DNA from 3 places in the Enterobacter sp. RHBSTW-00994 genome. Region 1 is predicted to be linked to each of the others. Evidence: riboswitches for the same ligand, from Rfam matches in the RefSeq annotation. Region 1 holds a riboswitch; each other region holds the start of a gene.
The links. A riboswitch is a leader RNA that binds a small molecule or an ion and turns the genes downstream of it on or off. The one in region 1 is predicted to bind thiamine pyrophosphate.

Region 1 (10,101 bases):
TCACGAACCAGTCCGGGTTGGTAAAGGAATAGTAGTAATACCAGGTTCGGGTTTTCTTGTCATAGATATGCCCTTCGCCGCTGGTCATTTGCTCCATCAGCTTTTCACTGACATGTCTCTTAAAGAGCATGCCAGAGTCAGGGTGCAGAACGACTTTTCCATCGCGCTCTACAATGTAAAATTCACCCTGTACCGGGGCAACCATCTGACGCAAGGTATAGCTCATTGACGTTAAATCGAGATGAAATGCCAGCGTGCCTTTTAGTCTTCCCCCTGGAGATATCACAGGCTTATAGATTGTGATCGTGGGGTGCTTGAGAAAATAATCAATATAGGGGCTGGTATATCGACTGAACGAGCTTGTTTCTGCCTGGGCAATAAACCAGGGGCGGGTGCGTGCATCAAAGGTTGCACTTTTATTGGTAGACAGCACTTCGGGTGCGCGAAGATAGTGTCCTGCAGTGTCTGCCAGTGAGATCGACGAAACCATTGGCATCAGGTTTTGCAGTTGCATCAGGAGCTGCAGCCCTTTCTCAGGATCACCATTGATGGTGTTGTCGAGTTGGTTATTTCGGGAAAAGAAGGTCACTGCATGAGCAAGGATATAGTCATTCTCGCGTAAAATTGACTCCGTATAATTCACCGCCAGATTATGGGTGAAGTTGCGATTGATCTTATGATAATCCTCAAGAAAATCACTTCGCTGGGTGAAAGTAATAAACACAGCAATCAACACGAAGCTGAGCAGGATACCTGAGAAACTCACCATAATCGGTGTAGTAAAAGAAAGTTTTCTGCTTTTAAGTGCCATGAGTTGTAAGTCGTTCCAGAAATGTTAAGCGTTAAAACGAACACTCCTTGCTAGCCGTGCTAATTCAAGGATATTGCTCGTTAATTATACTGCCACCTCCTGAAGGTAGGATGATTTATCTTAAGAATAGATAAGAAAGTGATTATTTTTTTGGTCTATTCAACTTTAGTTTATGTCCTTCTGATGAAGGCAGGGCGAAACGAGGAAGAAGCTTTTCGCCCTGGTCAGCGTCCGTTGCTAACGACGTAAGAGTAAAAAAAAGGGGGAAACCTGACAATTGTGCAATCGTGATTCCCCGAGCGGCCACGTAATCTTTTGATGCAGTTACATGCCGTTTCAGCGTACGTGCGAGGTACGCCCCAGCCAGCTGTCCCAGTCTTTCCATACCGGTTGTAGACCTTGCGCAGTCAGCGCATCAGCCACGTCCTCAGGGCGACGACCATCATGAGGGGCAAACTGCTCCAGCTCGGGATGATCGTCAGCATAGCCACCCGGCTGCGTTTTGGAAAAGGCACTGACGTTGTTAATTGCAAGGGGGATCACCTGGTCACGAAATGCCGGAGATTCCCGTGTTGAGAGAGATAATTCGACTTCCGGCGCTAACAGACGAAATGCGCAGATAGTTTGCACCAGCTGGCGTTCATCCATCAGCGAGGCAGGTTCGACTCCACCTGCGCAGGGACGCAACCGCGGGAAGGAGATGGAGTAGCGACTCTGCCAGTAGTACTGTTGAAGCCACAGTAAATGTTCAGCAACCATATAGCAGTCCACTCGCCAGCTATCAGACAGGCCAATGAGTGCACCCAGGCCGATTTTATCGATTCCGGCGCGTCCCAACCGGTCCGGCGTCTCAAGACGGAAAAAGAAATCCTGCTTTTTCCCCTTCAGATGATGCTGCGCGTACATCGCTTCATGGTACGTTTCCTGGTATACCATTACGCCATCCAGTCCGAGGGTTTTCAGCTCTGTATAGTCTTCCTGTGACAGAGGCTGGACTTCCATCTGTAGCGACGCAAATTCGCGGCGAATGGCAGGCAGGTGCTGGCGGAAATAATCCATCCCGACCTTCCCCTGGTGTTCTCCGGTGACCAGCAGTAGATGCTCGAAACCCATCTCCCGAATAGCCGCACACTCGCGCGCGATTTCGCCTTCATCAAGCGTTTTACGCTTAATACGGTTGCTCATGGAAAAGCCGCAGTAGGTACAGTCGTTGGCGCACAGGTTGGAAAGATAAAGCGGAACGTAAAAACTGACCGTATTGCCAAACCGTTGTCGGGTAAGCCGCTGCGCGCGCTGTGCCATTGGCTCCAGATATGCGCTGGCCGCAGGCGAAAGCAGGGCCATCATATCTTCACGGGTGACATGACGTGTGGTTAACGCGCGCTCAACATCGGCTGGCGTTTTACTGTTGATTCGCAGGCGAATATCGTCCCAGTTGAGTTGTCGCCAGCGGTCGGTAAACGTACTCATGATAATGCCCCCAGAAATCCGGTCAGGGGGCTGGTGGCTTGTGCCTGAAAACTGCGTGAACCAGGACCAGACTGGCGTGCCAACATACCGGCTTCCACTGCCAGACGGAAAGCGCGGGCCATCATCACTGGATCGTCAGCCACTGCAATCGCCGTGTTGACCAGAACGGCATCCGCACCCATTTCCAGAGCCTGGGTTGCATGGCTCGGGACACCAATACCGGCATCCACAACAACAGGTACGGTTGCCTGCTCGATAATGATTTCCAGCATTGCGCGTGTTTCCAGCCCCTGGTTGGAGCCAATAGGCGCGCCTAATGGCATCACTGCCGCACAACCCACTTCTTCCAGCCGTTTGCATAACACAGGGTCCGCGCCGCAATAAGGCAGGACGATAAACCCTTGCTTCACCAGCTTTTCTGCCGCTTTCAGCGTTTCGATTGGGTCGGGAAGAAGCCAGCGAACGTCAGGATGGATTTCCAGCTTTAGCCAGTGGGTTCCGAGCGCTTCCCGTGCTAACTGGGCGGCAAAGATAGCCTCTTCGGCGGTTTTTGCTCCTGAGGTGTTTGGCAGCAGCGTGACGCCAGCTGCCAGCAGTGGGGCAAGGATAGCGTCGTTGTGATTACGCAGGTCTACCCGTTTCATCGCCAGAGTGACAAGCTGGCTGCCGCTTTCGCGGATGGCATCGACCATCAACTGTGGAGAGGCAAATTTTCCGGTTCCGGTAAACAGATGTGAATCAAATATTTTGTCGGCAATGCGTAACATCTCAACCCCCTGCGATAACCTGAAACAGCAGGATATGGTCGCCTTCGCGCACCTGCTGATGCTCCCACTGCTCACGCGGCAGGATCTGTTGATTAAGCGCCAGGGCAGCACCTGGCTTTAGCTGACGTAACGTGTCGAGTAACGCGGCAATAGTCAGCCCCTCATCACACTGCATCGGCTCATCGTTAAACAGAATGCGCATGGTGGCCTCCGCAGACCGGGCAATGGTGGGCCCGCTGTAAGGCCAGATGCCGCCAGCCGCTGGATCGGGCATCAAACAGTCGCAGAGTATTGCGTTCCGTCTCCATGCCGCTGAGCAGCTTGAGTGCCTCCAGCGCCTGCAGTGTTCCCATGACACCCACGACCGGGCCAAGGATGCCAGCCGTGCGGCAGTTGCGCTCAGGCTCGATGTCATCTGGCCATAAGCAGCGGTAACATCCCTGTGCCCACGGTGGTGTCAGAACCATCATTTGCCCGCCAAAACCGACCGCACTGGCGGTGATCAGTGGCGTATTGTTCTCTACACAGGCGGCGTTAATGGCCTGGCGCGTTGCCATGTTGTCGGTGCAGTCCAGCACCACACTGGCAAGCGCGACTTCGTGCTGCAGTTTTTCCCCACTTAGCCGCTCCTGAATTGCGATCAGGTCAATATCAGGATTCAACTGATTCAACCTTTGTCGGGTGATATGCGCTTTAGGCTGGTCGATATCCTCCGTCGTAAAGAGAATTTGGCGCTGGAGATTGCTCAGATGTACGTCATCGTCATCGGCGAGCACCAGCGTACCGACTCCAGCGCCTGCCAGGTACAGGGCCGCCGGTGCGCCTAATCCGCCAAGACCAACAACCAGCACCCGGCTGGCGAGCAGTTTTTGCTGGCCGTCGATAGCGATGTCATCCAGCAGGATCTGACGGCTGTAACGCATAAAATCATGGTCGTTCATCGCCTTCTCCTGCCAGTTCTAAGAGCTGTGCTGTCGCGGCTTGCCAGTCGGTAGCCTGGGTTATGGCACTGACAACGGCGATACTGCCGACGCCGGTCGCCAGAACAGCAGAAGCGCGTTCAAGGCTGATCCCGCCGATGGCGACAGTAGGGTAATCCGCCAGACGCTGGATATGGCCAGCCAGTTGCACCAGCCCCTGAGGGGCTGACGGCATCTGTTTGGTTTGTGTCGGAAAGACGTGACCGAGTGCGATATAGGATGGGCGGGCGTCCAGTGCGATATCAATTTCCATATCGTCGTGCGTCGAGACGCCAAGGCGCAAATCCGCCTGGCGAATGGCGCGGAGATCAGTTGTCTCCAGATCTTCCTGACCGAGATGCACGCCATAGGCCTTGTGCTTGATCGCCAGTTGCCAGTAATCGTTGATAAAGAGGCGGGCATCATAACGATGTCCGAGTTCAATGGCTGCGACCACGTCGGCCTCCACCTCTTCATCCCGTTTGTCTTTGATGCGAAGCTGGATCGTACGTACGCCTGCTTCCAGCAGACGCTTAATCCACTCCACACTATCCACCACCGGATAAAGCCCTAAACGGAAAGGCACGGGGGGAAAATCGGGCTGATACATTACGCCTCCTCTTTTTTGAGGTAGATTTCGCCGCCTTTGGCGCGGAAGTTTTCTGACATATCTGCCATACCCACTTCGATGGTTTGGGCTGCCGCGTAATCGCGTACTTCCTGGCTGATTTTCATCGAACAGAATTTTGGCCCGCACATGGAGCAGAAGTGTGCCACTTTGCCTGATTCCTGCGGCAGCGTTTCATCGTGGTAGGCGCGGGCGGTGAACGGATCTAGCGCCAGGTTAAACTGGTCTTCCCAGCGGAATTCAAAGCGCGCTTTCGACATGGCGTTATCGCGGATCTGGGCCCCCGGATGGCCTTTGGCCAGATCCGCTGCGTGAGCGGCGATTTTGTAGGTAATTAGCCCTTGCTTCACGTCCTCTTTGTTTGGCAAACCGAGATGCTCTTTCGGCGTCACGTAGCAGAGCATGGCACAGCCGAACCAGCCGATCATCGCTGCACCAATCCCGGAGGTGAAATGGTCGTAACCTGGAGCGATATCGGTCGTAAGTGGCCCCAGAGTGTAGAACGGCGCTTCATGGCAGTGTTCCAGCTCTTCGGTCATATTGCGGCGGATCATCTGCATCGGCACGTGGCCCGGGCCTTCAATCATCACCTGGACGTCATACTCCCAGGCGATTTTGGTCAGCTCTCCCAGAGTGTGCAGCTCGGCAAATTGTGCCTCATCGTTAGCATCACGAATGGAGCCAGGACGCAGGCCGTCACCCAGCGACAGTGAAACATCGTATGCGGCGCAGATTTCGCAAATTTCGCGGAAGTGTTCGTAGAGGAAGTTTTCCTGGTGATGCGACAGACACCACTTTGCCATGATAGATCCACCGCGAGAGACAATTCCGGTCAAGCGTTTGGCGGTCATCGGCACGTAACGTAACAGGACACCCGCGTGAATCGTGAAGTAGTCAACGCCTTGCTCGGCCTGCTCCAGTAAGGTATCGCGGAAAGCTTCCCAGGTGAGATCTTCAGCGATCCCGTTCACCTTCTCCAGCGCCTGGTAGATCGGAACCGTACCTATTGGCACAGGGCTGTTACGCAGGATCCATTCGCGGGTCTCGTGAATATAACGGCCCGTGGACAGGTCCATCACGGTATCGGCTCCCCAGCGTGTCGACCAGACCAGTTTTTCCACCTCCTCTTCGATGGAGGAGGTCACTGCTGAGTTGCCAATGTTGGCATTGACCTTGACCAGGAAGTTACGGCCAATGATCATTGGCTCTGATTCCGGGTGGTTGATATTGGCAGGAATAATGGCGCGGCCAGCGGCGACTTCATTGCGCACAAATTCCGGTGTAATGTTCTCAGGCAGGCGTGCGCCAAAACCTTCGCCTGGGTGCTGGTGGCGCAACACTTCACTGCGGATACGCTCACGCCCCATGTTTTCGCGAATAGCGATAAATTCCATCTCAGGCGTCACGATGCCCTGGCGTGCGTAGTGCAGCTGCGTCACGCATTTACCTGCTTTCGCGCGTTTTGGCGTCAGCAGGCCTGTAAAGCGCAGTTCATCCAGGCCATCATCAGCCAGACGCTCTTTTGTGTAAGCAGAACTGCGATCGGAGAGTGATTCACTGTCGTTACGGGCATCTATCCACGGTTGGCGCATCTTTGCCAGACCGCGCTGAACGTTAATTGCGATCTCCGTATCGCCGTAGGGACCCGACGGATCGTATACCGGGATGGCTTCATTCTCTTCAAACTGCGGATTATCTTTGGTCCCGCCAATGAGCGTTGGGCTCAGTTGGATTTCGCGCATGGGTACGCGGATATCGGGTTGGGAGCCTGTGATATAGATACGTTTTGAGTTCGGGAACGCTGTGCCTTCCAGCGTATCGATGAAGTGTTGTGCTTGCGCGCGTTGTTCGCGGCGGGTCAGTTTAGGTGCAGACATAGCTCATTCCAAAAGTGAAGGACATGGCTTGTCAGACGACGGATGAAGCAAGAGGAAGGATCGCCCAAAGGCGATACAACAGCAGATTGACTCTTGTTCCCTTCGCAGGTATTAGCCTGATCAGGTTCCGCGGATCCCGAATTAACGGTCTCAGCCCGTACATCTGTATACACATCAGTACTGGGCACTCCGACAAGAAAACACTCCTGCAGTGCAGGAGCGGTGTTTGTAAACTACTCGTTAACGACTAAGAACTCAAGCAGGCCGCGCGATGTTATCTTCGTTGCTGGCTTTCAAATTGTTATCCAGTACGAGGGCGATCAGCTTGTCTTCCAGCGTAAATCGCGCTTCCATGGCTTCGCCGAGATCGGATAACGCCTGCTGAAATTCCAGGTAGTTATCATGGTCAATCGCGTTTTCGAGTGTGGAATCGTAATAATCCATGATTTTCTGGGTATTGGCTTCCAGCAACGGATAAAGCTTGGTTGCTGTTAAATACGGGCTGCTACCTTCCATTTCGCGGATAATGCGTTCATAAATGTTGAAATGGCCGTCGGACAGGTAGTCGACCAGGCTCTGACAAAAATCATCCAGTGCTTTTTCGTTCAGCCGCATATAGGATTCTTTGCCAGGCTTAATACCGACCAGATTGTAATAAGCTACGAGCAGATGCTTGCGCACATGTAGCCAGCGATCCACCAGTTTATTACTTCCTCCAACGCGCTCTGTCAGGCTTTCTAGCTGGTTTAACATGTTCGACTCCGCAAGGTTTAGAATTAAAGCTGCTCACCCAAAAATGTCATCACAATGCTAACAACATGTCAGTGAAGCGAAGGTAGTGCAATAGATATGGATCGTATTATTGAAAAATCGGATCGCGGCTGGTGGTTCATCAGCCACGAACAAAAATTATGGTTGCCTGCCGGAGAAATACCATATGGCGCGGCAGGAAATTTCGATCTTGTGGGGCAAAGCGCACTCAGGATCGGCGAATGGCAGGGCGATCCCGCGTGGTTGATCCAACAGCCACGACGTCAGGAGATGGGATCGGTTCGCCAGGTACTTGATCTTGATGTCGGCCTGTTCCAGTTAGCGGGCCGGGCTGTGCAACTGGCTGAATTTTATCGTTCGCATAAATATTGTGGCTACTGCGGTCACACCATGCACTCAAGCAAAACCGAATGGGCGATGCTGTGCAGCCACTGTCGCGAGCGCTATTACCCACAAATTGCGCCGTGCATTATCGTTGCCATCCGGCGTGACGACTCCATTTTGCTGGCCCAACATACCCGTCATCGCAACGGTGTGCATACCGTGTTAGCGGGGTTTGTCGAAGTGGGCGAGACGCTGGAACAAGCAGTTGCGCGTGAGGTGATGGAAGAGAGCAGTATCAAAGTCAAAAACCTGCGCTACGTGACCTCGCAACCCTGGCCATTCCCCCAATCGCTGATGACGGCATTTATGGCTGACTACGCTAGCGGCGAGATTGTTATCGACCAAAAAGAGCTGCTGGAAGCGAACTGGTATCGTTATGACGATTTACCGCTATTACCTCCGCCAGGTACGGTGGCGCGTCGCCTGATAGAAGATACCGTCGCAATGTGCCGGGCCGAGTATGAATGATGTGATGCAACGGCTTTATCGTTCAAATGGCCTGCTTGATCCACTTTGAATGATTTTGTGTATACACTGGCGGCATAACGCTTAAGGAACTGCAAAAATGACCGAACTGAAGAACGATCGTTATCTGCGTGCGCTACTGCGCCAGCCCGTTGATGTCACCCCTGTGTGGATGATGCGTCAGGCAGGGCGCTATCTGCCGGAGTACAAAGCCACGCGCGCGCAAGCGGGCGATTTTATGTCACTGTGCAAAAACGCAGAGCTGGCCTGTGAAGTGACACTCCAGCCGTTGCGTCGTTATCCGCTGGATGCAGCGATTCTTTTTTCGGACATTCTGACCATTCCGGATGCAATGGGTCTTGGGCTGTATTTTGAAACCGGCGAAGGCCCACGTTTTAGTTCACCGATAAAAAGCAAAGCCGATGTGGATAAGCTGTCAATCCCGGACCCGGAGCAAGAGCTGGGTTACGTGATGAACGCTGTTCGTACAATTCGACGTGAGCTAAAAGGCGAAGTCCCGCTGATTGGTTTCTCCGGCAGCCCATGGACGCTGGCAACCTATATGGTTGAAGGTGGTAGCAGTAAAGCTTTTACCATGATTAAAAAGATGATGTATGCCGAACCCCTGGTTCTGCATGCGTTGCTCGATAAGCTGGCGAAGAGCGTCACGCTGTACCTCAATGCACAGATTAAAGCAGGTGCGCAGTCGGTGATGATTTTCGATACCTGGGGAGGTGTGCTGACCGGGCGTGATTATCAGCAGTTCTCGCTGCACTACATGCACAAAATTGTGGATGGGCTGTTGCGCGAAAACGATGGCCGCCGTGTACCGGTTACGCTGTTCACCAAAGGTGGCGGCCAATGGCTGGAAGCGATGGCTGCGACCGGGTGTGATGCTCTTGGGCTGGACTGGACGACCGATATCGCCGATGCCCGCCGTCGGGTTGGCGATAAGGTCGCGCTGCAAGGCAATATGGACCCTTCCATGTTGTATGCTCAGCCTGCGCGGATCGAGGAAGAAGTAGCGACCATTCTGGCTGGATTTGGCCAGGGTGAAGGCCATGTCTTCAATCTGGGCCACGGTATTCATCAGGACGTACCACCAGAACATGCGGGCGTGTTTGTAGAGTCGGTACACCGACTTTCCGCCCAGTATCACCAGTAGGACGTAGTATGGATCTTGCGTCGCTTCGCGCAGAGCAAATCGAACTCGCGTCATCCGTGATCAGACATGATTGTCTGGAGAGAGACCCTCCGCAATTGATCGCGGGGGCTGATGTCGGTTTTGAACAGGGGGGCGAAGTGACGCGGGCGGCGATCGTGCTGTTACGCTATCCCTCACTTGAGCTGGTGGAGTACAAAGTGGCACGCATTGCCACCATGCTGCCTTACATTCCTGGTTTCCTCTCTTTTCGTGAATACCCCGCGTTGCTTGCTGCGTGGGAGAAACTTTCACAAAAACCCGATCTGGTCTTTGTTGATGGTCACGGTATTTCCCACCCGCGCCGGCTAGGTGTCGCCAGCCACTTTGGCCTGCTGGTGGATGTCCCCACTATTGGGGTCGCGAAAAAACGCCTCTGTGGTGCAGTTGAACCACTTCCGACCGAACAAGGAGCACTGGCCCCGCTTATCGATAAAGGTGAACAACTGGCGTGGGTATGGCGGAGCAAAGCACGCTGTAATCCGCTTTTTGTCTCCATCGGTCACCGTGTTGGTATGGATAGCGCTCTGGCATGGGTACAGCGTTGTACCCGAAACTATCGTTTACCGGAGCCGACGCGCTGGGCTGATGCGGTTGCATCAGAGCGTCCGACATTTATTCGTTGGCAGGAAATTCAGCGGTGATTCAGGTAAACTGCCGCTAATTTCCGATTCTGAGACATCATCATGTTACAAAACCCGATTCATCTGCGCCTTGAGAAGCTGGAAAGCTGGCAGCACGTCACGTTTATGGCCTGCCTGTGTGAGC
Region 2 (10,101 bases), 2.0 Mb from region 1:
GAAACCGTTAAACAGAGTGGCGTGCTTAAGCTTTCGTTGACGGGAGCCGATCCGATGCTCATCACCAGAACGTTAAACGCTATTACGGAGAACTATCTGCAACAAAACGTCGATCGCCAGGCCCTACGTGATACACGACGGCTCAACTTTTTACAGCAGTATATACCGGAGATTCAGCGAGAACTCGTTAAGTCAGAAGAGCAATTAAATCGCTATCGACAGCAGCGCAATTCGGTTGATTTAACTCTGGAAACAAAATCTGTACTGGAACAGATTGTGAATATTAATAATCACATTAATGAGCTCACACTCCGCGAAGCGGACATTGCGCAGCGTTACAGGAAGTCTCATCCGGTATATCGTTCATTGATCGAAAAGCGGAACGCGCTCGAAGCAACGAAGTCGAGATTAAACAAAAAAGTGTCGGAATTACCCTTAATTCAGCAGGCGATTATTCGTCTTAGCCGGGATGTTGATTCCGGAAGTGCTGTTTATCAACACCTCCTGACACGCCAGCAAGAATTGAGCCTCTCGCGATCCAGCGCGATGGGTAATGTACGCATTATTGATGCTGCCCAGACGCTATCGACTCCTGTGGAGCCCAAAAAGGGGCTGATTGTCGCTTGTGGAGCACTGCTAGGATTTCTATTATCCGCAGTGGTGGTGATCCTTCGCATGGCTTTGCGCAGAGGAATCAATTCACCAGAGCAGCTGGAAGCAAGAGGGATTAGTATTCTTGCTACTGTACCGCACTCCGACTGGTTATGGCGTAAAACACACTTACGTCGCAAGCACCTCTTCCAGGGTAACTGGCAGCACAAAACCAGACATGTCCCTTTTTTACCTGTTGCCCATCCTCATGATGTTGTGATTGAGTCTATCCGTGGGCTGCGTACCCGCTTGCATTTCGCCCTGATGGGCTCTGTTAACCGCATTGTGATGGTTTCGGGGCCAACCCAGAACTGTGGTAAGACACTTATCAGTACCTCGCTGGCGGCTATTGTGGCGCAGGCGGAGTTAAAGGTGCTGTTCATCGATGCCGATATGCGTAAAGGGTATGCACATGACATCTTTTCTCTGAGTAATCGCTGCGGGCTGGCTGAAGTACTGATGGGCAACTCCAGCTATCAGAACGCTATTCAGCGGTATACCGATGGGGATATCGATGTAATAACCTGCGGCCAGCCGCCGGAAAACCCTTCCGAATTGTTGATGGGAGAGGTATTTCAGTCGTTGCTGATGTGGGTGAATGAACGCTACGACATGGTTATCGTCGATACGCCACCGGTACTCGCAGTAACGGATGCAACAGTGGTTGGAAGGATGGGGGCCTTAACGATTCTGATTGCCCGTCATGGTATGACCAGTGTGAAAGAGATAGAAATCAGTATGAAACGTTTACACCAGGCTGGCGTCGAGGTTAGCGGGACTATTTTGAATGATGTGGTGAAATCTGCTGCGAATAAATATGGTGCAGGCTATAGCCACTATGGTAAACGCGACGTCCCGGTCTGAAAAAGAAAGGCGTAACCGCCATTCCTTTTGACAAAATACGAGTATGACAGTCATAAAAAAACTGCACCCTAATTCAGTTGATTACCCAACTTTTCGGGTGCAGTTCAGCAGTGCGACTGGAAAGAACAGCTTACTTCGCCATTACTTCCGTCGCAGTACGTTCAACCAGTGACAGCAGGGTTTTTACATCATCCAGCGTGACGGTTGGGTTCAGCAGGGTGAGCTTCAGACAGGTTATGCCGTTGTGCTCCGTCACGCCCACGTTAGCGCGACCCGACTCCAGCAGCGCATCACCAATCTTCTGATTAAGTAATGCAATGTTCGCATCGTCCATCCGTACTTGCGGACGGAAACGGAACAGCACGCTTGCTAGCTGTGGCTTCATCACCAGTTCCAGCGCAGCCTGATCGTTGACGTAAGCGGCAACCTGCTGTGCCAGCGTGACGCCGTGATCGATGATTGCCGCATATTGCTCCTGACCCAGCGCTTCCAGGCTCATCCACAGTTTCAGCGCATCGAAACGGCGCGTCGTTTGCAGTGATTTAGAAACCAGGTTCGGGACGCCCGCTTCTTCATCAAACTCGGAGTTCAGATAAGCCGCCTGATAGCGCATCAGCTCGTAGTGACGCGCTTCTTTCAGCAGGAATGCACCGCAACTGATGGTCTGGAAGAATTGCTTGTGGAAGTCCAGGGTAATGGAATCGACAAGTTCAATGCCATCCAGATAGTGACGATACTGCTCAGACATCAGCAGCGCACCACCCCAGGCCGCATCGACGTGAACCCAGATATTCTGCTTCGCTGCCAGCTCAGCAATCTCACGCAGTGGGTCGATAGCCCCCGCATCAGTTGTGCCTGCAGTGGCAACAATCGCCAGAATCTGTTCGCCGTTAGCGTTGCACTGATCAATTTTCGCCGCCAGATCGTTAAGGTCCATGCGTGAAAACTCGTCGGTTTTCACCAGCGTGACAGACTGGTAGCCCAGACCCATCAGCGCCATGTTTTTCTGTACGGAGAAGTGCGCGTTTTCAGAGCACAGTACACGGATCTTACGCAGGTCGCCCACCAGACCATTCTGCTGGACGGAGTGGCCCTGGCGTGCAAAGAACGCATCACGAGCCAACATCAGGCCCATCAGGTTGCTCTGAGTTCCGCCACTGGTGAATACACCTGCGTCGCCAGCCTGATAACCTACACGGGTACGCAGCCATTCGATCAGTTTGATCTCAATAATGGTTGCGGACGGGCTCTGATCCCAGGAGTCCATGCTCTGGTTGGTGGCATTAATCAGCACTTCCGCTGCCTGGCTTACGACCAGGCTAGGGCAGTGCAGGTGTGCCACACATTGCGGGTGATGGACGGACAGACTGTCTTTCAGGAAGAACTCAACAGCGCGTTCAATCGCCGCTTCGTTGCCCAGTCCTTTCGGGTTGAAATCCAGCTTAATACGGTCGCGCAACTGCGCGACCGTTTTGCCCTGGTACATCTCAGGCTGTTTTAGCCACTGCATAACAGCCTGAGTGCTTTGTTCAATCGCCTGCTGGTAAGCTTCAATGCTTTGGGCGGACGAGAACAAAATTGGGTTTGAATCAGACATCGTATTCAACAACTCCGGTTATACCGGGCGAACGCCCGCAGCAAGCAGTGCCTGCTCGAATTTATCCAGGAAGATTTTCAGCTCATCGTTGCTGATAAGCAGGGACGGCAGCAGACGCAGTACAACGCCGTTACGACCGCCACGTTCCAGAATCAGACCGGCTTCGAAGCACTTCTTCTGAATCAGTGCGGAGAGCTCACCATCACCAGGGAAGCAACCCATATGGTCAGCTGGCTCGTTTGGTTTAACGATCTCGATACCGATCATCATACCCAGACCGCGTACGTGGCCGATCACTGGATAACGTTTTTGCAGTTCAGCCAGCTGTGCTTTCAGCCATTCGCCTTGCGCAGCAACTTTGCCAGCAATGTTCTGGTCTTTCAGGATTTTCAGCGTGGTCAGACCGGTCGCCATAGCGAGCTGGTTGCCACGGAAAGTACCGGTATGGTGGCCTGGAGCCCATGCATCGAACTGTTTCTTGATGCCGAGAACGGCCAGTGGCAGACCGCCACCAACGGCTTTAGACATCACGATGATGTCAGGCTCAATACCCGCGTGTTCGAAGGCGAAGAACTTACCAGTACGGGCAAAGCCAGCCTGCACTTCGTCGAGGATCAACAGAATACCGTGTTCCTGTGTCACTTTACGGATGCGCTGCAGCCACTCAGCCGGAGCCGGGTTCACGCCACCTTCGCCCTGAACAGCTTCCAGGATCACAGCAGCGGGTTTGCGCACGCCGCTTTCAACGTCGTTAATCAGGTTGTCGAAGTAGTAGGTCAGCGCTTTCACGCCAGCTTCGCCACCGATACCCAGCGGGCAACGGTACTGATTTGGGTAAGGCATGAACTGAACTTCTGGCATCATACCGTCAACCGCTTCTTTTGGAGACAGGTTGCCGGTCACGGACAATGCGCCATGAGTCATACCGTGATAACCGCCAGAGAAACTGATGATCCCGCTACGGCCGGTAACTTTTTTTGCCAGCTTCAGTGCTGCTTCAACAGCATCTGCGCCGGATGGACCGGTGAACTGCAGGCAATACTCTTTGCCCTGACCAGGCAGCAGAGACAGCAAATATTCGGAAAACGCGTCTTTCAACGGCGTAGTCAGATCCAATGTATGTAACGGCAAGCCGCTGGTAATGACATTTTGGATGCTTTTCAGCACATCAGGATGGTTGTGACCAAGCGCAAGCGTGCCTGCACCGGCTAAACAGTCAAGGTATTCTTTATTATCTGCATCGGTGATCCACACGCCGTCTGCTTTAGTGATCGCTAAAGGCAGCTTGCGGGGATAACTCCTGACGTTTGATTCAAACTCGGCCTGACGGGCCAGATAGGTTTCGTTGCTTTTATGGGCATCTACGGTGTCAATACGGACTTTATCCGTCATCATATCACTCCTACAACCGCGGCTTCGTTATGTACCACGATTGAATAAAAAGTTAAAAAAACAGATGGGGTATGGAAAAAACGCCGCCAATATAGAGCCTTTTTTCATGGGGCTCAATGGTTAATTTGTTTACTGTTTTGTTACATGAAGCACAAGTAAGGGATTATTCAGAGTTTAAAAGCGTTACCAACCCTATTCGTCAAATTAAAACAAAGAGTTATATCATTATCGTTATGAGGGTAAATCGAGGGTAAAGAGTGTTACAAATCGTGCCTTATGGCGGTGTTCAGGGAGGTGTTCGCCTCCCTGATATCTTTATTTTTGTGTTACCTGCAAAATGCCGTTGTCGCGGCCCTTTGTCTTATTCCAGGACGCATTTGTAATACCGTTTTCATCAAGACTTAGAGATATAACATAGCCGTAACCATGAATTTCATAGAAATTCGCGTTAAGGCGCTTTACGGTTGCTTTGTTGCCATTGATTGTTGCGGTGAAAAATCCGTTAGAAATGGTGGCGTTAAGGGCATTTGCTGAGAAAGAAGCCTCACGAAGCGGATCATGAATCTTTGCGGCCTGGGCATGCTGTACGGCATTAGCCGCATTTTCTAATGCCTGTTTTTCAGCCGCCGCATTAATGGCAGCTGTGCGGTTTTGATCTGCGAGATAGCATGTATCGCGACTGATTCCCTGAGCCTCGCATTTCGCCAGGCGATCGGCTTGCGTGGTACAACCTGCCAGCGTTGAAACAGCCAACGCTATTATCATTAACTTTTTCATTATATGACCTTGAATATTACAATATAGAGAGCAAATTAAATACATTGCCCGATAACTATTGGCACTGAGTTATTATTGTGAAATAAATAACGCCCATAAAAAAACCTGTAGCAACCAGGAGCAAAGAAACGATTGCACTGAATATGATTAATTTCATAAAGCGAATATCATTTATACGATATGAGAAATAACATAATCGCTACGCAGTATCTGCAAATCAGGTGTAGCACTGTTTCTTTAGTAGCGACAATGGTAACGCGAGACAACTATCCAGTATGGTGACAGTTGCCATTTTGATGCAGATCACATTTAACATGATTAACTAATACCGTATTCTTGTTGGCTGAAAATAAATAACTATTTGTTATTTATAGGTTATTTTATTTTCGTGAACGTACTTCAGGCGTGTTTTTACGATGCGTGGCGCTTTTAATCTCACGTAAATCAATAACATTTAATGTTTGCATTTAAAATAATCACCTCTAAGAGAAAGCGTGAAAATTGTCATTGTTTTGCGCCGGGATTATGCAAATAAAATGAGAGGTATGGGGCTTGCTATTGTCCGTGGCTTACCATAGTCTGCCGTTGTTACATCATTTTGACTCGGGGTGCTCTTCTTTTTTGAAGGCTGAGAAATACCCGTAATACCTGATCTGGATAATGCCAGCGTAGGGAAGTCAGATGCCTTCCCGGTCATCGCTTCTTCACGTAAGGCAGGAGCGAAACCATGCAGCCTGACCTGCTCGATTTACCTTTTTTGCATCAATTCCGAACCCGTTCCCCACTCACTCACTGTATGACCAATGATGTCGTACAAACCTTTACCGCTAACGTTTTACTGGCACTCGGCGCATCTCCCGCGATGGTGATTGAAGCTGAAGAAGCGGAACAGTTTGCGGCGATTGCCGATGCACTGCTGATCAACGTTGGGACACTCACCGCGCCTCGCGCACAGTCTATGCACCGGGCGATAGAGAGCGCAGTTGCTGCAGGCAAACCCTGGACGCTTGATCCGGTTGCCGTGGGGGCGCTTTCCTTCCGCACCCGTTTTTGCCAGCAAATTCTCACGCTCAAGCCCGCGGCAATCCGGGGAAATGCATCTGAGATCCTCGCTCTTGCCGGAATGAGTGCCGGTGGACGCGGTGTGGATACGACGGATACGGCAACCCGTGCTTTGCCTGCGGCCCAGGCACTGGCCCGGCAAACTCATGCAATTGTCGTGGTCACCGGCGAGGTGGATTACATCACCGACGGGCTTCGAACTCATGCTGTCACTGGCGGCGATCCGCTTATGACCCGCGTGGTAGGAACCGGATGCGCGCTGTCTGCCGTGGTGGCTGCCAGCTGTTCGCTTCCGGGCGACAGGCTGGGTAATGTGGCGGCCGCCTGTGGGTATATGAAGCGGGCAGGGACAGTTGCTGTCTCACAATGTCGTGGGCCTGGCAGCTTTGCCAGCGCATTCCTTGATGCGCTTTATCATCTGGAGGATCAGGCATGAAACGGATTAATGCCCTGACCATCGCCGGGACAGATCCCAGCGGTGGGGCGGGAATTCAGGCTGACCTGAAAACGTTTTCGGCTCTGGGCGCATATGGTTGCTCGGTGATCACTGCACTGGTGGCGCAAAACACCCGTGGCGTGCAGTCCGTCTATCGCATTGAACCAGACTTTGTTGCCGCGCAACTGGACTCGGTATTTAGCGATGTACGCATTGATACCACCAAAATCGGCATGCTGGCGGAAACCGACATTGTAGAAGCCGTGGCGGAACAACTTAAGCGTTATCAGGTCCAGAACGTGGTGCTGGATACCGTGATGCTGGCAAAAAGTGGCGATCCGCTACTTTCCGCCTCGGCAGTCGATACGCTACGAAAAAAACTGTTGCCGCAGGTGGCGCTGATCACGCCGAATCTGCCGGAAGCGGCTGCGCTTCTTGGCACGCCGCATGCGCAGAATGAACGAGAAATGAAAGAACAAGGGAATGCGTTGCTCGCCATGGGGTGCGAAGCCGTGCTGATGAAGGGCGGTCATCTTGATGATGCGGAAAGCCCGGACTGGCTTTTCACCCGGGAAGGCGCGCTGCGTTTTACGGCTCCACGTGTGAAAACTAAAAATACCCACGGTACGGGGTGCACATTATCGGCGGCACTTGCGGCATTACGCCCACGCCACGATAGCTGGGCGGATACGGTGCAAGAGGCCAAGACCTGGCTCTCCTGCGCGCTGGCGAAAGCGGATTCTCTGGAAGTCGGTCACGGTATTGGACCGGTACACCATTTTCATGCATGGTGGTAAGCCGTATACTGGCAGAAATCGCCAGGCCTGAGAAAAACAGAGATGGAACAAGCGCATACCCGGTTAATTGCTCAACTAAACGAACGTATTGCCGCGCCAGACAACACGCCCCTGTACCTGAAATTTGCCGAAACGGTAAAAAACGCGGTGCGCAGCGGGGGGCTTGAACACGGCAATATTTTACCGGGTGAACGTGATCTGAGTCAGTTGACGGGCGTGTCGCGGATCACCGTACGTAAAGCCATGCAGGCGCTGGAAGAAGAGGGCGTGGTCACCCGCGCCCGTGGCTACGGTACGCAAATCAACAATATCTTTGAATACTCACTGAAAGAGGCGCGTGGTTTCTCGCAGCAGGTCGTACTTCGCGGGAAAAAGCCCAATACCCTGTGGGTCAACAAAAGCGTAGTGAAGTGTCCGGAAGAGGTGGCAAACCAGTTATCTGTTGCGCCGGAAAGCGACGTCTTTTTGCTAAAACGCATTCGTTACGTGGATGATGATGCGGTCTCAATTGAAGAGTCCTGGGTTCCGGCAGGACTCATTCATGATCCAGATGCCATTGGCATTTCGCTGTACGATTACTTCCGTAGCCAGAATATTTTCCCGCAGCGAACTCGCTCGCGTGTGAGTGCCCGCATGCCGGACAGCGAATTTCAGACACACATTAAGATGGACGACAAAATACCGGTGCTGGTGATCAAGCAAGTGGCGCTTGACCAACAACACCGGCCCATTGAGTACAGCATCAGCTACTGTCGCAGCGATCTATACGTGTTTGTGTGCGAGGAGTAGCTCCTCACGTCGGGGAGCGCAATCACCGCCACGGTGACTGACCACCCAGGCCGCAACCGCATTGCCGAGTCTGACGGAATCAGCCAGGCTCCATCCGGCAGCCAGTCCGGCAAGCGTGCCTCCTGCATGACTGTCACCCGCGCCAATAGTGTCTACCACCGTGGCAGGAAATGCCGGAACATAACCCGTGTCCTGGTCCTTATACCATGCAGCGCCGTCTTTATCATGACGAACAATCAGCGCAGAGGCGAAACGCTGCTGCCATTTTTCCCCCAACGATTCAACATCCACGCCAAGCCGTTCTGCCGCAATCTGTGCCTCCTGGCGATTCAGTGACACGATGGGTTTACAGGCCATTAGCCGCGCCATCAGTGCATCGGGGATATCGGCAATGCGTGGGCCAAAGTCGATCAATGCGGTGACCTCCTGTAGTCCTTCCAGCCAGCTTGTCAGCAACTCACCACAAGGTGACGCCAGTTGATAACCCGACAAATAGACCAGACTGTTTTGTGGAACGCTAAGCGCAGCAAGCCAGGACGGCTGCCACTGGTTCTCCACGCCACTGAATGACATGAACGTACGCTCGCCGTCTGGCTCCACCAGCGCCAGACACCAGCCATTGTCACCCGATTCGGCTTCCACGGCACTGTGTAGATCCTGTTTTGCCATCGCATTACGAATGATATCAGCCCAAACACCGTGTCCGACGGGTAGGGCATTTTGCGCCGCAATACCGAGGCGCTTCAGTGCGATAGCAATATTGAGCGCGCAGCCGCCAATATTGACACCTTGCTGCTTTAACTCAATATCACACCCGCGCCACGGCAGGGCGTAAGCATCGGCAATCACGTCAATCACTGCCGCGCCCAGAACGGTTACCGGGCGCTGGGCTGTCAGCGTCGCCAGCTGTTGGTCAAATGGTGTCGGGTTCATACGCCCTCCCTTTGCTCCCGATAGTGCAGCAGTTTTTCGCAGTATTGACCAAAATCGAGTTGATTGACGGCATCGAGTTCCTCCTTGAGCGACGGGTCAATAGCCTGCACGCCCTGTAGTGCCCCACAGATGGCCGTTGCCATTGCGCCAATGGTGTCCGTATCGCCGCCCAGGTTGGCACACAACATCGCACAACGGTTAGGGTCAGTGCCTGCCAGTTCGACCATCGCAATAGCTGCAGGGACGGATTCGATGGTGCTGGTTCCGGCCCCAACAAGCTGATAAACCCCTTCGCTTGCGGATTCAATACCGTGAGCCTCACGCACCGTTTTGAGCGCCAGTTCAATACGGGCAGCGAGCGAGGCGCTAAAGGTCGTGGTCCGTGATTCCTGTGCGTAGCGCGCAATACCCGGCAGGGCATCGACGATGTTTTGCCAGCTTTCACCGTCAATGGCGCGTGATATCGCCCAGGCAATTACCACCGCACCGGCGATCGCCAGATCGGATTTATGCGTCGGGCTGGAGGCCAGTGCCACCTGCTCAACAAAATGTTCCAGGCGGGTGGCAGGCAACAGGCAACCGAGCGGGGAAGCGCGCATGGCTGCACCGTTGGTCACACCGTTGTTTTCCAGTTCGCTGACCGGTTTACCGTCGCGGATCGCATTGAGTGCGATCTTTGACGTCGGGCCGAGCACGTTCTTATTAAAGGCATCGAAATCCAGCGCCCAGCGCAAGATGTGTTTGCCGATAACATCTGCGTCGATCTGCCCGTCGCACTCGATAATGGCATCAGCCAGACACAG
Region 3 (10,101 bases), 530 kb from region 1:
CCAGTAACCACCTGACCACGTGGCACAATGACATAATTCACCTGATGCCCAACTTTACGCTCCAGCGCCGCCAGCGATACCGGGTCGATCCCATCCTCACTGGCAACCGTCAGCAGATTACCGTCAACGCGCAGGGGTAATACGGCATATCGCAAGGCAACCGAAGCAGGGATCATAGCGATGAGCGACTTATCAATCTCCCACGCATCAATGGATTCGGTTTTAACACCATTTTGCTCCGCCAGCGCGGCAGCAAGCTGTTCCGCCGTAATCATTCCCTGCATCAACAGCGATCCGCCCAGACGTAAACCCAAAATACGGTTTGTCAGCGCATCTTCGAGCTGTTCTTCGGTAATCACCTTCTGCTCAATCAGAATTTGCCCTAATGGACGCAGTGCGCGGTTTTCGCCCGTCACGCTTGGGAAATCATGGGTGGTTTTATCCCATGCCACGCGGCGCGGATCCCCATGCTGAATCACCTGGCGCAGGGCACGCCAGTTGGCCATGAAGTTGATCAGGTTGCCCCAGAACAAACGCAACACGGACAGCAAACCTTGCGTAAGGCCATAATAGGCTGTCACAAAAATCACGCGCTGGAGAATTCGGTTAGCCATGAGACCGAAGTTAATCCAGAGCAGCGTCACTAACCAGGGCCCACCCGTGAAAATAGAGAGGAACTGCCAGGCATCTGGCCACAACCGCTGGTAAATCAGCAGCATCACCAGCTGGATCATAATGATCATGGCAAAGAAGCTCAGGAAGTTACTGATCGCTCCTTTCCGATCTCGCCACAGGAAGTAGTTAAGCGTAGGGCTATCAGCCCAGCGGTGGGTTTTAAATCCCTGGAAAACGATGCCGATGATCCAGCGTGATTTCTGGCGCATGGCGGTCGTAAAGGTATCCGGAAAATATTCCCGCACACAAATCACGGACGACCAACGGACGTTCTGTAAAAACCGGCGTGGACGTTTGGCTTCCTGAGAAGGGTCCACCACCGGGAAACGTACAAAGATTTCCGTCATCCCTTTGGCCTTCAGACGGAAGCCAATGTCGTAATCTTCGGTAAGACTCTGTACATCAAAAGCAATACCATCACCATCAGCCAGCAGTGCCATTACCGCACGACGGCTAAAACATGTCCCTACACCTGCACTGGGAACTTGACCAGCGATGGCCTCACGCACCGGTACATCTTTACCGTGGAGTTCGGCGAATTCATCGATATAGGACATGCTGGTAAAATGCGTCCAGCTACGTTCAAACGGATAGACAGGGATTTGGATAAGATCTTTTCTGTCGACCAGATAGTTAAACAAACGCAGCTCCATCGGCGAAATAACATCTTCCGCATCATGCAAAATAAAGCCGGCAAAGGTGAAATTCGCGCTGCGTTCAAACTGGGTAATGGCGTCGAGAATATTATTCAGGCAATCCGCTTTACTGGTGGGGCCAGGCCGGGCACACACGACTTTGTGCACATTCGGAAAACGGGCGCAGACTTCATCCACATCTCGCTGAGTATCTGGATCGTTTGGATAAGTACCCACGAAGATATGGTAATTCTCGTAGTCCAGCGTCATTGCCGCCAGTTCAGCCATATTGCCAATCACACCGGTTTCATTCCATGCTGGAACCATAATCGCCAGCGGTTTTTCATCGGGCTTATACAGCTCGCGATAATCCATGCGCGGGTGGCGACGATATACCGTTAATAGCCTGAAAAGGCGACGACACCAGTAGACAATATCGATGAATAAATCATCTAAGCCACTGATTAACATCATTATGGCAAGCGTAATTGCAACAAATTTAAGACCATAAAGATAGGCGGAAAAAATATCCACGAACGAATTCATCGTGTTTACCGATTATAATTTGTTAATGAGTGGCAAAATAGCAACATAAATGAAGGCTAAACTGCGGTTTTTTAAAGAAATTCATAGGCAGCAGAGATGACTTTTCACTGGCATATCCATCGCCGTCTGGGGTGTGTCCGTAGACCATAATAGCGTACTCTTGCAGGTGCGCCAGCAACAGTTTTCACCGTCAGTCCGTTGAACAGTAAGGTAAAAATATCAATAATGGGGCGATATTTTACATCACAAAAATAGTATTTTATTGATCTCAGAAGTGCAACAAGCGATTAATTAAAGCGGCTCAATTCTGTGTGCCATACACACTTAGGCTGTTTCTCATGTATCTATTTCATAACACCTGAGAAAATGACGGAAACAATATGCTTCCGTCAGCCAGGCTATATTCAAAAAACGTGTCTATCACACATCTTTGACACGGCAGGTCAGCAGCAGTGTGACAACGGATATCACCGCAATCACCCAATACACCGCCGAATGACCGTAGCTTTGGGACAATGCTCCCTGAATAACCCCCGCCAGAATAACGCCCGTTGAGATGCTGTTGGTAAAGAGCGTGGTTGCAGAACCCGCTCTTCCGGGCATCAGATCCTGGAACCAGAGCATGCCGATCCCGGCGACGATACCAATGAAGACCGCATTGAACAGTTGCAGCACCAGTAACGCCTCACGTGAGTGGAAGAAAATTAACCCGAGATAGAACACTACACCTGCGGCGACGGCAATCACCATCATCGGGCGTTTTCCAAAACGTTTGACGTAGTAACCCGCCAGAATCATCGCCGGGATCTCAAGCCCGGCAGCCGTTCCCATCAATATCCCAGCAAGTTTGTCCGGAAGCCCCAGATCGCTGCTGATCCACAGCGGCATATCAATGATGTACATGGTGTTGCAAGTCCACATCAGCGTAGAGGCGATAAACAACATGCGAACGTTTTTATCTTTCCAGCCGCTCACCTGAGTTATCGGCTTATCTGCTGTCTGTTCCACCCGCGCCACCGAGGGTAACACGAAGGCAATCAGCGCCAGACTGATGGCAAAAATCCCCGCCGCAATGGAGAACATCATGGTGAAGCCATAATTCAACGCCAGCATAAACGCCAGCGGCGGGCCAATAACCCATGCCAGTGAGAGTTGCGCACGCATTACCGAACTGAACATCACCACTTCACGCGCAGAATTATCGGCGTATTCACGGGCCAGCGCGAAAAGCTGCGGCATTGCGGTATTCGCCAACGAGGCGAGCAACACGCCGCAGGTAAGAAGCGTCAGGTAATGGCGGTTGAAAGCAAACAGCAACGCATTTCCTACCGCCATCGCGCAGCAAAACAGAATCAGCTTACGGCGATCCCCACGGCTATCCGATCGTTTCGCCAGCCCAAGGCTGACCAGGATCCCGGCAATCGCGTTGATGGTGTAAAACAGGCCAACCCAGAAAGGTTGCGCACCGACTTCACGGCTGAGGAACAGGCTGAGCGTCGGAGCCTGTAATGCCCCAGCCACGCCCATCATAAAGGCCACCAGCATAAAAGCGGCATAGACGCCGTTCAGGCGTCGCCCCATTGTCATCAACCAGAGCATGCGCAAATCCTTATGAAGAAAGCGATTCAAAAGTGGGTGGAATAATAAACGAAAAAAGCCAGCAAAAACATTTTGCTGGCGGGTGATTAGCACCAATACTCAGTCACACATGATCGAGGCGAGTTAGCGAGAAGAGGTCGGTTTCGTAACATCCCACTGCATCAGATCCTCCAACATTTTCAGCCGCTGTTCTGCGCACCGGCGGGCCAGCCAGGACACTCCCTTTGTCGCTGAAAAATACTGCTGATAAAACTGACGTGCGGTAGACCTCTTCATAATTTACCTCCTCGCTTCATCGGGAAGAATTATTGGCTTAATATAGGGATTAATAAATTGCTGATTTTTTGTCAGGAGTTCCCCTTTTATGCCGTCCGGTCGTCTGCAACAACAATTTATCCGCCTTTGGCAGTGCTGTGAGGGGCAATCACAGGACACCACGCTAAACGAGCTGGCCGAACTGCTGAACTGTTCCCGCCGACATATGCGTACATTGCTCAACACCATGCAGCAGCAGGGCTGGCTGAACTGGGAAGCCGAAGCGGGGCGCGGCAAACGCTCGCATCTGACCTTCCTCTATACCGGGCTGGCGCTTCAGCAACAACGAGCAGAGGATCTGCTGGAGCAGGACAGAATCGATCAACTGGTGCAACTGGTTGGCGACAAGGCGGCTGTACGCCAGATGCTGGTGTCTCATCTTGGCCGCAGCTTTCGCCAGGGACGCCACATCCTGCGGGTGCTCTACTACCGTCCGATGAAAAATCTGTTGCCTGGTACGGCATTACGCCGCTCTGAAACGCACATGGCTCGCCAGATCTTCAGCGGGCTGACGCGCATAAATGAGGAAAACGGGGAACTGGAAGCGGATATTGCGCACCACTGGCAACAACTTACCCCACTCCACTGGCGCTTTTTTCTTCGTCCAGGCATCCATTTCCACCATGGCCGTGAACTGGAAATGAGCGATGTCATTGCCTCGCTTGAGCGTGCCCGCAAACTGCCGCTTTATTCCCACATTTTACATATTCACTCACCTACAGCCTGGACGCTGGATATTGAGTTATCCCAACCCGATAAATGGCTGCCCTGGCTGCTTGGCTATGTGCCATCCATGATCTTGCCGGCCGAATGGGGGTCTCTGAATAATTTCGCCAGCCTGCCGATTGGCACAGGGCCATACTCGGTATCACGCAACAATAATAACCAGTTGAAGATCCGGGCGTTCGATGACTATTTTGGCTACCGGGCGCTGATCGACGAAGTGAACGTCTGGGTGCTACCGGACATCAGCGAAGAACTCAGCGTTGGTCTGACAATAGAAGGCCCCACAACAGGGGAAAAAGCCGTAGAGAGCCGCCTTGAAGAGGGCTGCTACTATCTGCTGTTTGATGCCCGGACCCATCGCGGTGCAAACGTGGATGTTCGCCGATGGGTGAGCCACATTCTGGCTCCTGCAAACCTGATTTACCATGCCGAAGAGCAGTACCAGACTTACTGGTTCCCGGCCTATGGATTACTTCCCCGCTGGCATCATGCTCGCCCGATTAGCAGTGAAAAACCCGCTGGGCTGGAATCCATCACCCTCAGTTACTACCGCGAGCACGTCGAGCACCGCTTCATAGCCAGAATCATGAGCAAACTGCTGGCGGCTGAAGGCGTCAAGCTGGAGATCCAGGAAGTCGACTATGATGAATGGCATCGCGGTGACATCATCAGCGATATCTGGCTGAACAGCGCCAACTTCACCCTGCCGCTTGATTTCTCGCTGTTTTCGCATCTGTATGAAGTTCCGCTGATCCAGCACTGCATCGATCGCGACTGGCAGCAGGATGCCGCGCAGTGGCGCGCAGGCGAGATGAATCTGGCGTCCTGGTGTCAGCAGTTACTTGCCGGACAGGCAATTGTGCCACTCATTCACCACTGGCTGATGATCCAGGGCCAGCGAAGTATGCGTGGTTTGCGCATGAACACCCTGGGCTGGTTTGACTTCAAATCGGCCTGGTTTGCGCCACCAGAACCATAATACTTTCGTAATTTTCACCAAATCATTACAATACCGCCGTTCTCAACGGGGTGCTGCATCACTGCTGATGTGCGCTGAGATAATACCCGTCGAACCTGATCCGGATAACGCCGGCGAAGGGATTTGAGGCTGTCGCTCAAAATCCTTTGCCACTCAACTCTGAGGTGCAAAGTGTTAAAAAAAGTTCTTCCCCTGCTGGTGCTTTTCGCACTGCCTGCTGTCGCAAAACCCGTCCTGACGGTCTACACCTATGACTCTTTCTCTGCCGACTGGGGTCCTGGCCCGGTGGTCAAAAAAGCCTTCGAAGCGGACTGCAACTGCGAGCTGAAGTTCGTGGCGCTGGAAGATGGTGTCTCCTTGCTCAACCGTCTGCGGATGGAAGGAAAAAACAGCAAAGCCGATGTCGTCCTCGGCCTGGATAACAACCTGCTTGATGCCGCCTCACAAACCAAACTGTTTGCCAAAAGCGGCGTAGCAACCGATGCCGTCAGCGTTCCTGGCGGCTGGAAAAACGATACCTTCGTGCCTTTCGACTATGGCTATTTTGCGTTTGTGTATGACAAAAACAAACTGAAAAACCCACCGAAAAGCCTGAAAGAGCTGGTTGAAAGCGATCAAAAATGGCGCGTGATTTATGAAGATCCGCGTACCAGCACACCGGGGCTTGGTCTGCTGCTGTGGATGCAAAAAGTGTATGGCGATAAAGCACCGGAAGCCTGGCAGAAGCTGGCGGCCAAAACCGTCACCGTCACGAAAGGCTGGAGCGAAGCCTATGGTTTGTTCCTGAAAGGAGAAAGTGACCTGGTGCTGAGCTACACCACCTCCCCGGCCTATCACATTATTGCTGAGAAGAAAGACCACTACGCTGCCGCCAATTTTGCTGAAGGACACTACCTGCAGGTAGAAGTCGCTGCGCGTACCACCGCCAGCAAACAGCCTGAACTGGCCGAAAAGTTCCTGAAGTTTATGGTTTCTCCTGCGTTCCAGAATGCGATCCCAACGGGCAACTGGATGTATCCGGTGACCAATGTGACGCTGCCTGCCGGTTTTGATCAACTGACCAAACCGCAAACCTCACTGGAATTTACACCGCAGCAGGTTGCTGCGCAGCGTGCTGCATGGGTAAGTGAATGGCAACGCGCCGTCAGCCGTTAATCCCCGGCTGGTTAGTCCCTGGGCTGCTCGCCGCCATCCTGATGGTGGCGGTCAGCCTGGGTGCATTCCTTGCGTTGTGGTTAAACGCGCCAGAGCGCGATCTTGTCTCCCTCTGGCATGATAGCTATCTCTGGCATGTCATCCGTTTTTCCTTCTGGCAGGCTTTTCTCTCCGCATTGCTGTCCGTCGTTCCGGCGATCTTTCTGGCTCGCGCGCTCTACCGACGACATTTTCCTGGCCGACAGGCATTGTTGCGTCTGTGTGCCATGACGTTGATCCTTCCTGTGCTCGTCGCGGTGTTCGGTATTTTGAGTGTTTACGGGCGTCAGGGCTGGCTGGCCTCACTGTTCAGCCTTCTCGGACTGGAGTGGACCTTTTCGCCCTACGGTCTGAAAGGCATCCTGCTGGCACACATCTTTTTCAATATGCCGATGGCAACACGGCTCTTTTTGCAGGCGCTGGAAAATATCCCCGGTGAACAGCGCCAGCTCGCAGCACAGCTCGGAATGCGCGGCTGGCCGTTCTTTCGTTTTGTCGAATGGCCCTGGCTGCGGCGACAAATCCCCCCCGTCGCTGCACTTATTTTTATGCTCTGCTTTGCCAGTTTTGCGACAGTCCTCTCGCTCGGCGGCGGCCCCCAGGCAACCACCATTGAGCTGGCAATCTATCAGGCACTGAGCTACGACTACGATCCAGGACGGGCCGCATTGCTGGCCATGGTGCAAATGGTCTGTTGTCTGGGGCTGGTGCTACTGAGCCAGCGCTTAAGTAAAGCGATTCCTCCGGGCAGTAATCAAATAGCAGGCTGGCGCGATCCGCAGGATTGTCTGTACAGCCGCATTACCGATACCGCCTTGATTACGCTGGCATTATTGCTCCTGCTGCCGCCACTGATGGCGGTTGTTGCCGATGGTCTGAACCTGAACATGTTGTCCGTATTATGGCAACCTGTGCTCTGGCAAGCCCTGTGGACCTCTCTGCGCATTGCGCTGGCTGCCGGGGTGTTATGCGTAATACTGACCATGATGCTGTTATGGAGCAGCCGTGAGCTTTACGCCCGCCAGGCCAGCAAGGCCGGGCAGGCGCTTGAGTTGACGGGCATGTTGATTCTGGCGATGCCCGGTATTGTGCTGGCGACAGGCTTCTTTTTACTGTTCAACACCACCATTGGGCTGCCGGAAAGGGCTGATGGTATTGTGATTTTCACCAATGCGCTAATGGCTATCCCCTACGCGCTTAAAGTGCTGGAAAACCCCATGCGCGATGTGAACAGTCGTTACAGCGTGCTGTGCCAATCGCTGGGGATGCGCGGCTGGCGACGGTTAAAAGTCGTGGAACTGCGCGCGTTAAAACGCCCGCTGGCTCAGGCTCTGGCATTTGCCAGCGTCTTGTCGATTGGTGATTTTGGCGTGGTTGCGCTTTTTGGTAACGACGATTTCCGCACGTTACCCTTCTGGCTCTATCAGCAAATTGGCTCTTACCGCAGCCAGGATGGCGCCGTAACGGCATTGCTGCTGCTCTTACTGTGCTTCGCCTTATTTACCGTTATCGAAAAACTTCCGGGGCGTGATGTTAAAACTGATTGATGTGACCTGGCTTTACCAGCATCTGCCGATGCGTTTTACGCTGTCCGTTCAGCAGGGTGAAATGATTGCTGTCCTCGGCCCGAGTGGTGCGGGGAAAAGCACCTTGCTGAACCTGATAGCCGGTTTCCTCCCGCCTGCCAGCGGCACAATTATGATTGAAGGCCGGGAACATACTCGCACGCCGCCCGCCAGGCGTCCGGTATCAATGCTGTTTCAGGAAAACAACCTGTTTACCCACCTGACAGTCCGGCAAAACATCGCGCTGGGAATGGATCCAGGGCTGAAACTCAACGCCGCGCAACAGCAGAAACTGGATATCATCGCAGCGCAAATGGGGATCACCGCATTTATTGACCGTCTGCCTGGCGCGCTTTCAGGCGGACAACGTCAGCGCGTGGCACTGGCACGATGTCTGGTTCGCGAGCAGCCAGTATTACTGCTCGACGAGCCATTTTCCGCTCTCGATCCTGCTCTGCGCCAGGAGATGCTTTCTCTGGTGAAAGAGGTCTGCCAGCGCCAGCAACTCACCATGCTGATGGTTTCCCACAGCATTGAAGATGCCGCCCGGATTGCGCCTCGTTCGGTAGTCATTGCGGATGGACGTATTGCCTGGGATGGTGAGACGGAGGCACTGCTAAGCGGCACCGCGGATGCATCTTCCCTGTTGGGGATCCGCGCGAACTGATGCCCTCAAAGCAGAACAGAGGGCTCGTCAGTTATCGGCTTACCACTTTCAATAAAATCTCAGAATAGACCGGCATCAACGGGTGACGAATAAGCGCCACCAGTGCGACCACTGCAATACCCAACATTAGCGGTGCAAGCCAGAGTAAACGTGAGCGAGGCAGAAAATGCGTCAGGCGATCCACTGCCGCTTTACCACTGCGCCACAGTCGCCAGCACAACCACACCGCCAGCCACAACAGCACTGCCGTCGCCAGCAACAGCCATTTAAAATGGCCGCTTTGCATATCGGCAGGAATATCAATGGCGGCCCCGGCCAGAATCCCCGGCAAGAAATAGAAAGGCGGCCAGAACACACAGCCAATGATGTTGGGCAGGATAAATTTCGATACGGGAAGATCCAGCATCCCTGCGACCATCGGCACTAACGGGCGTGTTGGCCCCACAAACCGACCGACCAGAATGGTGAACATGCTGTGCTGATGAAGAGCGTGCTCGGTTTTATCCAGCAGCGCTTTATTCTTTTTCATGAATGACCAGCGGTGCAGCGGTCTCTTAAAACGCCAGCCCAGCCAGAAAGAGATCCAGTCCCCCAGCAAACAACCGATAATACCGGCCAGCCACGCCTGCCAGAAATTTACCTCGCCGCTACCAATAAGCGCGCCGAGGCCCGCCATCATAACCGTGCCAGGTAGAATCAGCCCAACCAGCGCCAGCGACTCAAGAAACGCCACCAGCGCAACCGCGATCAGCGAATACATAACGGACTGAGTAATAAAATGTTCCAGCAATGCCTGCATAACTATTCCGGTCAGAAAACGAAGCAGGGATTCTGCAAAGAGGTCCCTGGCACGTCAAGACAACAATTGTCTAAATAGTTTACTGGCTGTGATGAAACTTCACCTGCGTGTTTATCTTTTTTTACTTTTCATTCACATCCTGCACGGAATTCACTGGGGCTCGCACCGGTACATTTCTTAAAAACACGCGAGAAATAAAGCTGATCCTCAAAGCCCACATTTCGTCCTACGGTTGCGATAGGCATTCGGGTCGTACTGAGCAACAGTTTCGCCTGGCTGATACGTTGATCTTCACGCCAGCTCAACACACTGACTCCCAGTTGCTGACGAAACAAATGTGACAAACGTGACGGTGACAGGCAGACGTGCTGGGCAACGCTGGCGATATCGAACTGACTATC

Region 2: it holds a riboswitch for thiamine pyrophosphate, as region 1 does, so the genes downstream of both, thiM (hydroxyethylthiazole kinase) here and thiC (phosphomethylpyrimidine synthase ThiC) in region 1, are expected to answer to the same signal.
Region 3: it holds a riboswitch for thiamine pyrophosphate, as region 1 does, so the genes downstream of both, thiB (thiamine ABC transporter substrate binding subunit) here and thiC (phosphomethylpyrimidine synthase ThiC) in region 1, are expected to answer to the same signal.

The regions. Positions count from the first base shown of each region.
Region 1 is NZ_CP056199.1:222,051-232,151, forward strand. Features, by position in the region: gene HV346_RS01045 (sensor domain-containing diguanylate cyclase) at 1-811, opposite strand, end outside; gene thiH (2-iminoacetate synthase ThiH) at 1,148-2,281, opposite strand; gene thiG (thiazole synthase) at 2,278-3,048, opposite strand; gene thiS (sulfur carrier protein ThiS) at 3,050-3,250, opposite strand; gene HV346_RS01065 (thiazole biosynthesis adenylyltransferase ThiF) at 3,234-3,989, opposite strand; gene thiE (thiamine phosphate synthase) at 3,976-4,617, opposite strand; gene thiC (phosphomethylpyrimidine synthase ThiC) at 4,617-6,512, opposite strand; TPP riboswitch at 6,593-6,714, opposite strand; gene rsd (sigma D regulator) at 6,768-7,265, opposite strand; gene nudC (NAD(+) diphosphatase) at 7,362-8,135, shown strand; gene hemE (uroporphyrinogen decarboxylase) at 8,233-9,297, shown strand; gene nfi (deoxyribonuclease V) at 9,306-9,977, shown strand; gene HV346_RS01100 (YjaG family protein) at 10,020-10,101, shown strand, end outside.
Region 2 is NZ_CP056199.1:3,115,296-3,125,396, reverse strand. Features, by position in the region: gene HV346_RS15040 (polysaccharide biosynthesis tyrosine autokinase) at 1-1,515, shown strand, start outside; gene HV346_RS15035 (aspartate aminotransferase family protein) at 1,646-3,112, opposite strand; gene HV346_RS15030 (diaminobutyrate--2-oxoglutarate transaminase) at 3,131-4,507, opposite strand; gene HV346_RS15025 (hypothetical protein) at 4,820-5,281, opposite strand; TPP riboswitch at 5,876-5,973, shown strand; gene thiM (hydroxyethylthiazole kinase) at 6,009-6,779, shown strand; gene thiD (bifunctional hydroxymethylpyrimidine kinase/phosphomethylpyrimidine kinase) at 6,776-7,576, shown strand; gene HV346_RS15010 (GntR family transcriptional regulator) at 7,619-8,365, shown strand; gene HV346_RS15005 (PfkB family carbohydrate kinase) at 8,339-9,298, opposite strand; gene HV346_RS15000 (ADP-ribosylglycohydrolase family protein) at 9,295-10,101, opposite strand, start outside.
Region 3 is NZ_CP056199.1:755,145-765,245, reverse strand. Features, by position in the region: gene nrfB (cyclic di-3',5'-guanylate-activated glycosyltransferase NrfB) at 1-1,856, opposite strand, end outside; gene HV346_RS03630 (sugar efflux transporter) at 2,277-3,455, opposite strand; gene sgrT (glucose uptake inhibitor SgrT) at 3,579-3,731, opposite strand; gene sgrR (HTH-type transcriptional regulator SgrR) at 3,820-5,475, shown strand; TPP riboswitch at 5,512-5,615, shown strand; gene thiB (thiamine ABC transporter substrate binding subunit) at 5,647-6,630, shown strand; gene thiP (thiamine/thiamine pyrophosphate ABC transporter permease ThiP) at 6,606-8,216, shown strand; gene thiQ (thiamine ABC transporter ATP-binding protein ThiQ) at 8,200-8,901, shown strand; gene HV346_RS03600 (DedA family protein) at 8,933-9,700, opposite strand; gene araC (arabinose operon transcriptional regulator AraC) at 9,829-10,101, opposite strand, start outside.